One region of the Allorhizobium sp. nf9_anc genome, then DNA from elsewhere that is predicted to be linked to it. Evidence: predicted binding sites of a transcription regulator. Region 1 holds the regulator's gene; the other holds the start of a gene.
The links. The regulator PhoB, encoded in region 1, activates phosphate uptake and scavenging genes when phosphate is short. The targets are predictions, from matches to a motif close to TGTCATNNANCTGTCAT.
Positions count from the first base shown of each region.

Region 2: a site for PhoB is predicted at 1,815-1,831, ahead of ppk2 (polyphosphate kinase 2). Genes of this name have one in related genera too.

Region 1 covers NZ_CM150481.1:3,357,926-3,362,486, reverse strand. Annotated here, with positions in the region: gene pstB (phosphate ABC transporter ATP-binding protein PstB) at 1-555, shown strand, start outside; gene phoU (phosphate signaling complex protein PhoU) at 602-1,315, shown strand; gene phoB (phosphate regulon transcriptional regulator PhoB) at 1,341-2,024, shown strand; gene AC02Y0_RS16375 (GcrA family cell cycle regulator) at 2,152-2,688, opposite strand; gene AC02Y0_RS16370 (acetylornithine transaminase) at 3,134-4,336, shown strand; gene argF (ornithine carbamoyltransferase) at 4,353-4,561, shown strand, end outside.
Region 2 covers NZ_CM150481.1:3,976,911-3,981,471, reverse strand. Annotated here, with positions in the region: gene AC02Y0_RS19400 (amino acid ABC transporter permease) at 38-859, shown strand; gene ppk2 (polyphosphate kinase 2) at 869-1,762, opposite strand; gene leuC (3-isopropylmalate dehydratase large subunit) at 2,091-3,500, shown strand; gene AC02Y0_RS19385 (EamA family transporter) at 3,685-4,515, shown strand.

The sequences.
Region 1 (4,561 bases):
GACGCGGAAAACATCTACGACGCCAAGGTCGATCCGGTGCAGCTGCGCGCCAAGGTCGGCATGGTGTTCCAGAAGCCGAACCCGTTCCCGAAGTCGATCTACGAGAACGTTGCCTACGGTCCCCGCATCCACGGTCTCGCCCGCAACAAGTCCGACCTGGACGAGATCGTTGCGACCGCCCTGCAGAAGGCCGGTCTCTGGAACGAGGTCAAGGATCGTCTGGACTCGGCTGGTACCGGCCTCTCCGGTGGTCAGCAGCAGCGTCTGTGCATCGCACGCGCCGTGGCCGTCAGCCCCGAAGTCATCCTCATGGACGAACCTTGCTCTGCGCTCGACCCGATCGCGACCGCCAAGGTCGAGGAACTGATCCACGAACTGCGCGAAAACTTCACGATCGTCATCGTGACGCACTCGATGCAGCAGGCCGCACGCGTTTCCCAGCGCACGGCGATGTTCCACCTCGGCGAACTGGTCGAAGAGAACGACACCGACAAGATGTTCACCAATCCGGATGACCAGCGCACCCAGGATTACATCATGGGCCGCTTCGGCTGAGCCTCGACGTCATCCACGGTTGAACTCAATTTCAAGGACGTTTCAAATGGGCTCCTCTCACATCTACTCGGCCTTCGACGAGGAACTGAAGTTCCTGATGCGCCGCATCTCCGAAATGGGCGGTCTGGCAGAACAGATGGTCGCCGAAAGCGTACGTTCTCTGGTGAATTCCGATGCGGCGCTTGCCCAGAAGGTGATCTCCGATGACGTCCTGATGGACGCCATGGAGCGCGAGATTGGCGACAAGGCGGTGATCACCATCGCCAAGCGTCAGCCGGTTGCCTCCGACCTGCGCGAGATCATCGGCGCTCTTCGCATCGCCGCCGACCTCGAGCGCGTCGGCGATCTCGGCAAGAGCAACTCCAAGCGCGTCGTCGCCGTCCAGGCGACCGGTGTGCCGCGCAAGCTCGCCCGCGGTCTCGAGCATCTCTCGGATCTGGCGCTGGCCCAGCTCAAGGAAGTCCTCGACGTCTACACGACGCGCTCGGCCGAAAAGGCCAAGTCGATCCGTGACCGCGACGAGGAGATCGATGCCATCTACACCTCGCTATTCCGCGAGCTGCTGACCTACATGATGGAAGATCCGCGCAACATCACCAGCTGCACCCATCTTCTCTTCTGCGCCAAGAACATCGAGCGCATCGGCGACCACGCGACCAACATCGCCGAGACGATCTACTATATGACGACCGGTGCGCAGCCGGAAGGTGAACGTCCGAAGGAAGACCTGACCTCTTCCGTCGGCGCGCTCACCGAGTGACGTTGTCCAGCGGGGTTAATGCCTGATGCAGCCGAAAATCGCCGTGGTGGAAGACGAGGAGGCCCTCTCGGTCCTCCTTCGCTACAATCTTGAAGCCGAGGGCTATGAAGTCGAGACGATCCTCAGGGGTGACGAGGCTGAAATCCGCTTGCAGGAGCGGGTTCCGGACCTTCTGATCCTCGACTGGATGCTGCCCGGCGTGTCCGGCATCGAACTCTGCCGCAGGCTTCGGGTCCGCCCCGAGACCGAGCGCCTGCCGATCATCATGCTGACGGCTCGTGGCGAGGAAAGTGAGCGGGTACGTGGCCTGGCAACGGGTGCCGACGACTATGTCGTCAAGCCCTTCTCGACGCCGGAGCTGATGGCCCGCGTCAAGGCCATGCTCCGCCGCGCCAAACCCGAGGTTCTCTCCAGCGTCCTGCGCTGCGGCGATATCGAGCTCGACCGCGAGACGCACCGCGTGCATCGCAAGAGCCGCGAGGTTCGCCTTGGGCCGACCGAGTTCCGGCTGCTGGAATTCCTGATGGCATCGCCGGGCCGCGTCTTCTCGCGCTCCCAACTGCTGGACGGTGTCTGGGGTCACGACATCTATGTAGACGAACGCACCGTTGACGTGCATGTCGGGCGCCTGCGCAAGGCGCTGAACTTCTCCAACATGCAGGATGTCATCCGCACCGTGCGCGGCGCGGGTTATTCCATGGAAGCCTGAGTAAGCCAATTATTTCGATTGAGGGGCTGCACGGATCATCCGCTGCGGCCCTTTTCGTTTCAGGCAAGAGCCCAAAAAGAAAACGGGCCCCGAAGGACCCGTTGCATGTCTTGATCTTGCCGATGGATCAGCGGGCGGCCTTGCGGCGTTCGCTGACCGGCTGATAGGCGAGCTTCGCGTGATAGGTGCAATAAGGCGCGCTATCGGCGATTTCGCAGCCGCAGAAGTGGAAGTCGTCCTTCATCGGATCGCCGATCGGCCACTTGCACGTGCGCTCGGTCAGTTCCGTCAGCGCCAGACGACGCGAGATCGGGACAACCACGTTGAGGGAACGACGAACTTCGACTTCCTCGTAGGCTTCGACTTCGACCTCTTCCTTCAGCATGGTTGCGCCGGCAGCGCGGGTTACCGTGCGAGTGGTCGTGTTAGCCGCCGGACGGTTCTGGAAAGTGGCCGGACGCTGGGTCTGTGCCGGGCGCTTTGCCGGACGGGCCGCAGACGAGCTGCCGCCAGCCTTTGCGCGGCCGGGAAGGTTAAGGCGGTGCACCTTGCCGATAACGGCATTGCGGCTTACGCCACCGAGTTGTGCTGCAATCTGGCTCGCGCTGAGGCCTTCAGCCCACAGCCGCTTCAGTCTCTCGACCCGATCATCAGTCCATTGCATAGTCGTCATGCCAATTCTCTCCGCCGCTCGCGTCTGTGATGGCAGAATCCGTCACCGTTGCTTCGAACGAATCCGAAACAAAGCCGCCTCGATACTGTCGGTGAGCACTTCCGCCGCATGCAATCTATTAATGAAATTTAACCTAGAGGTCGGCTGACTCCGTGACAAGAGTCGCAGGAATCATCTGGAATCGATTTCGCGGTTTTCCCCAACTTGCTTCCCGAGTGAGTCAAGTATGCAACAGGTGGAATCTTCCCCGACGCTCGTGCTGCGCGTGTCGGCCGAATCCGTGCCTACTCCTGCGATTCCTGCAGAAAACGTTGACATCGCAGGGGCGAATGCGGATAGTGCCCCCGCCGCCGCGAGGCGGCATTTTTAATTTTTCCGGGACCTCTGAGGCGTCCCGCCGTCCCCGGACGGATCGTCGAGAAGGATTGTGACAGCCATGGCCGAAGCTACGCCGCTCTACCAGACCTACAATCGGGCGCCGCTGCGTTTCGAGCGAGGCGAGGGCGTCTGGCTTGTAACGGAGAGTGGCGAGCGATATCTCGATTTTGCAGCCGGTGTGGCAGTAACTTCTGTCGGTCACGGCCATCCGCATGTCGTCGGCGCGCTGAAGGATCAGGCCGACAAGGTCTGGCATCTGTCGAACCTCTATGAAGTGCCGGGCCAGGAAGTTCTGGCCAAGCGCCTGACGGACGTCACCTTTGCCGATCGCGTCTTCTTCACCAATTCGGGTGCGGAAGCGCTGGAATGCGCGATCAAGACGGCGCGCCGCTATCACTTTGCCAAGGGGCATCCTGAGAAGTTCCACATCATCACGATGGAAGGCGCCTTCCACGGCCGCACCATCGCGACGATCGCCGCCGGTGGTCAGGAAAAGTATCTCGAAGGCTTCGGCCCGAAGGCCCCCGGTTTCGACCAGGTGCCCTTCGGCGATCTGGAAGCAGTCAAGGCAGCCATCAGCGATGCGACGGCTGCAATCCTCGTTGAGCCCGTTCAGGGTGAGGGCGGCATCCGTCCGATCCCGGTGGAAATGCTGCGCGCCTTGCGCGACCTCTGCGACGAGCATGGCCTGCTCCTGATCCTGGATGAAGTCCAGTGCGGCGTCGGCCGGACCGGCAAGCTCTTTGCTCATGAATGGGCAGGCATCACGCCGGATCTCATGGCTGTCGCCAAGGGCATCGGTGGCGGCTTCCCGCTCGGCGCCTGCCTTGCCACGGAAGAGGCGGCCTATGGCATGAAGGCCGGTACGCATGGCTCGACCTATGGCGGCAACCCGCTTGGCATGGCCGTCGGTAATGCTGTTCTTGATGTCGTGCTGGAAGACGGCTTCCTTGAGAACGTGCGCGACACCGCACTCGTCTTCCGCCAGGGTCTGGCTTCGCTGAAGGACCGGTTCCCGGACGTGATCGAGGACGTGCGTGGCGAAGGCCTGATGCTCGGCCTCAAGGCCAAGGTTCCGAACACCGAACTCTTGATGGCGATGCGTGACGAGCACCTGCTCGGCGTTCCCGCAGGCGACAACGTCATCCGTCTTCTGCCGCCGCTGACGGTCACGGCAGAAGAGGCCCGTGACGGCATCGCCCGTATCGAACAGGCCGCCGAACATATCCGCGCCAAGGCCGCAGTCGCAGCGTCTGCCTAAGACAGGACCCTCTTTCATGGCATCTCCCAAGCATTTTCTCGATCTCTCCGCTGTCACGGCTGGGGACCTCCGCGGTATTCTCGAAGACGCAAAGTCCCGCAAGCAGGCGACCAAGGCCGGCACCGCCGACAAGCCGCTTGCCGGCAAGATGCTCGCGATGATTTTCGAGAAGCCTTCGACCCGTACGCGCGTTTCCTTCGACGTCGGCATGCGCCAGCTGGGCGG
Region 2 (4,561 bases), 620 kb from region 1:
GCCAGTTTCAGACCTGCGACCTGAAGGCGGGTAACTGATGGCATTCCAGACCCTGCCTCAGGGTGACCAGAAAGGCGATCGGCCGTGGTGGCTGATCGCCTTCGTCGTGATGGCGCTATCCCTCGGGATCGTCCTCTTCGTTAGCGATATCTACACGCAAGTCTTCAACACCGTGGTCAAAGGGCTCGGCGTCACTGTTTTCGTGACGCTGGTCGGCTTCCTTCTGGCCACGGCACTGGGGCTGTTGATCGCCCTGCTCGGCATGTCGGACCATATGGCCCTGCGGCAAGTGGCCCGCTTCTACGTGGAAGTGGTGCGCGGCATCCCGATCCTGGTGCTGCTCTTCTACATCGCCTTTGTCGGCGCGCCCGCCTTTGTGGCGCTCTACAACCTTGTGACCGCGCCACTGATCTCGATCGGTCTGACGGACGCCATGGTCGTGCGCGACTTCTCGCTGATGTGGCGAGCGATCATCGCCCTGATGATCGGCTATTCGGCTTTTATCGCCGAAATCTTCCGCGCTGGCATCCAGTCGATCGACAAGGGCCAGATAGAGGCGGCAAAGGCTCTGGGCTTAAGCCGCAGCCAACGGTTTCGCCTAGTGGTCTTCCCCCAGGCGATCCGCGTGATCTTCCCGCCGCTCTCGAACGATTTCGTCGCGATGGTGAAGGACTCGTCGCTCGTCTCGGTACTCGGCGTCGCAGACATCACCCAGATGGGCAAAGTCTACGCTTCCGGGTCCTTCCGCTTCTTCGAGACCTATTCGATCGTGGCCTATGTCTATCTGGTGCTGACGATCGGGTTGTCGATCCTGCTTCGCGGCTTCGAGCAGCGCATGCGAACCCGCATGCGCGACTGAAGCACCCCGTCAGTAACGCTCGGGAACATACATCTCGGTCGGCACCGGGTGGCGGATATAGTCGGCGTTGCGAACGCGTTCAGGAAGCTCCACCGTTTCCTTCGGCACATGCTCGTATGGCACCTGCGACAGAAGATGGGCGATCATATTGAGACGCGCCTTCTTCTTGTCGACTGCCTGGACCACCCACCATGGGGCTTCCGGGATATGTGTACGCTCCAGCATCTCTTCCTTGGCGCGCGTATAGGCCTCCCAATGGACGCGGCTCTCCAGGTCCATGGGCGACAGCTTCCACTGCTTCAAGGGATCGTTGATCCGCATGCGGAAGCGGAATTCCTGCTCCTCGTCGGTGATCGAGAACCAGTATTTCACGAGAATGATGCCGGAGCGAACCAGCATACGCTCGAACTCAGGCACGGATCGAAAGAACTCCTCCAGTTCGTCCGGTCCGCAGAAGCCCATCACGCGCTCAACGCCAGCCCGGTTGTACCAGGAGCGGTCGAAGAGAACCATTTCGCCAGCCGTCGGCAGATGCTGCACATAGCGCTGGAAATACCACTGGCTCCGCTCGCGTTCGGTCGGGGCGGGAAGGGCCACGACCCGGCAGACGCGCGGATTGAGCCGCTGGGTAACACGCTTGATCGCGCCGCCCTTGCCGGCTGAATCGCGGCCCTCGAACAGTACGACCATCTTCAGCTTCTTGTACTGAACCCAGTCCTGCAGACGGACCAGCTCATGCTGCAGGCGAAAGAGTTCGCGGAAATAGATTCGTCTGTCGATCGTCGGTTCCGACATCCCGTCCGCGACGAGATCGTCGAGACGATCCTCGTCCAGCTGTTGCTCCAGTTCCTCATCAAAACTGTCGAGGATCTCATTCTTGATGCGATGGATGTCTTCGTTCATGACGCGGGTTCCGAGAGGATGATCTATACTGACGAAGATCAATCATGCTTGCACGACTGCTTCATGACAGACGGATGTCATAGGACCAGCGAAGCAATTGCCGACAACAGCGAAAACTGGTAAGACGCCGCTCATGGGATCGAAATTCGGATGCCTCGCGAACCAGTTTATCGTGCTGCAGGACCACAAGCGTCTGCCGGCACGCTTTTTCGCGCGCGTTCAAGGGGCCTTGGCGAGCCTTCGCGGCTGACCGCCTTCGGCTGCGGCCGACCTTGTTGCATCCTAAAAACCGAAATCCCTTTTCCTCAGTCTGGACGGAACTTAACCCATGAGCGCACCCCGCACCCTTTACGACAAGATCTGGGACGACCACGTCGTTGATCGCCAGGACGACGGCACCTGTCTTCTCTACATCGACCGTCACCTCGTCCATGAAGTGACGTCTCCGCAGGCCTTCGAAGGGCTGCGCATGGCCGGCCGCAAGGTTCGTGCACCGCAGAAGACGCTGGCCGTGGTCGACCACAACGTTCCGACCTCGCCGGACCGCCATCTCGGCATCAAGAACGAGGAAAGCCGCATCCAGGTCGAGGCGCTCGCCACCAACGCTGCCGAATTCGGCGTCGAATACTACTCCGCGTCCGACAAGCGCCAGGGCATCGTGCACATCGTCGGCCCGGAACAGGGCTTCACCCTGCCCGGCATGACCATCGTCTGCGGCGACAGCCACACCTCGACGCATGGCGCCTTCGGCGCGCTGGCCCATGGTATCGGCACGTCTGAAGTCGAGCATGTGCTCGCGACCCAGACGCTGATCCAGCAGAAGGCCAAGAACATGCTGGTGCGCGTCGACGGGAAGTTGCCCGAAGGCGTGACAGCAAAGGACATCATCCTCGCGATCATCGGCGAGATCGGCACGGCAGGTGGCACCGGCCACGTCATCGAATTCGCCGGGGAAGCGATCGAAGCGCTGTCGATGGAAGGCCGCATGACCGTCTGCAACATGACGATCGAAGGCGGTGCCCGCGCTGGCCTCATCGCACCCGATGAAAAGACCTTCGAATACATCAAGGACAAGCCCCGCGCGCCGAAGGGCGACGCGCTGGAGCAGGCGATTTCCTACTGGAAGACGCTGAAGTCCGATGAAGGTGCACATTTCGACCGCGTCGTCGTTCTCGACGCTGCCAACCTGCCGCCGATCGTCTCCTGGGGCTCCTCGCCCGAGGACGTCGTCTCCATCGAGGGCATCGTTCCGAACCCGGATGACATCCAGGATGAGACGAAGCGCACCTCCAAGTGGCGCGCCCTCGACTATATGGGTCTGAAGCCGGGCACCAAGATCACCGACATCGCCGTCGACCGCGTCTTCATCGGGTCCTGCACCAACGGCCGTATCGAGGACCTGCGCGAAGTGGCCAAGGTCGTCGAAGGCAAGACGGTGGCTTCCACCGTATCGGCCATGATCGTCCCGGGCTCTGGCTTGGTGAAGGAACAGGCGGAAGCGGAAGGCCTCGACAAGATCTTCAAGGCTGCAGGCTTCGACTGGCGCGAGCCGGGCTGCTCGATGTGCCTCGCCATGAACGACGACCGTCTGAAGCCGGGCGAGCGTTGCGCCTCGACCTCGAACCGCAACTTCGAAGGCCGCCAGGGCTTCAAGGGCCGCACGCATCTCGTCTCGCCGGCAATGGCGGCAGCTGCCGCTGTTGCGGGTCACTTCGTAGACATCCGCAGCTTCAAGTAAGACATCGACACGCTGGTATGCACCGTAGCCGCCCGCTGAAAAGCGGGCGGTTTTCTTTTGGCCGGACCGTTGCAAAGGCACCCAAAGCCGCTATCGTCGGGCTGTCACAAAAATGTCATATGCCGCCTTGCAGGTCTTCCATGAACATCCGTGAATTAGATCTCTCGACCCGCAGGCTGCGGCCGTGAGTACCGTCGCCATCGGCCTGGCGCTGATAGCTGCCGTTCTGCATGCCAGCTGGAATGCCTTTCTGCGCACCGGAGCGGACCGGCTCTGGTCGATCACAGTGATGAGCCTCGCCGGAAGCATCATCACCCTGCCCTTGCTGTTCATGTTTCCCGTCCCCGGAGCAGCCGCCTGGCCCTACATCCTGCTGTCGGCGGGCCTCCAGGTTGGCTACAGCCTGTTCCTGGTTGCGGCCTACAGGCATGGCGAACTGGGCCAGGTCTACCCGATCGTTCGCGGCACCGTGCCGCTGCTGGTCACTCTGGGCGGCCTCCTCTTCTTTGGTGAGGTGCTGGGGCTCTGGCAAACACTGGGTGTCATCCTGATTGCCGCCGGCATCATGAGCCTGTCGCTCGGCAAGAGCCGCGCTGCAACCTCATCCATCCTCTTTGCACTTGCGACCGGCCTGATCATCGCCTGCTATTCCACGGTCGACTCTCGGGGAGTGAAACTGGTCGAGCAACCAGTCGCCTATGCGCTCTGGGTGCTGTTTCTCTTCGGCATCATGATCACGATCGCCTTCGCGGTGACCCGAAGGGGCCTTGTCATCGACGTGCGATCTCCGCTCACCTGGAAAGCTGCCGCTGGCGGCGTGGTCGCCATGCTGGCCTACGGGCTTGTCGTGGTGGCCTATGCCTATGCACCTGCGGGCCTGGTCACCGCAGTTCGGGAAACAAGCGTTGTCTTTGCAGTGCTGATCGGGGCGTTCCTGTTGGGCGAACCGCTCACCGTTCGCAGGCTGCTAGCCTGCATGATCGTGGCCGGTGGTGCGATCAGCATCAGCCTCTGAGCGACCAACCTGCTTCCATAGGCCCAAACGAAAAAAGGCTCCGGAA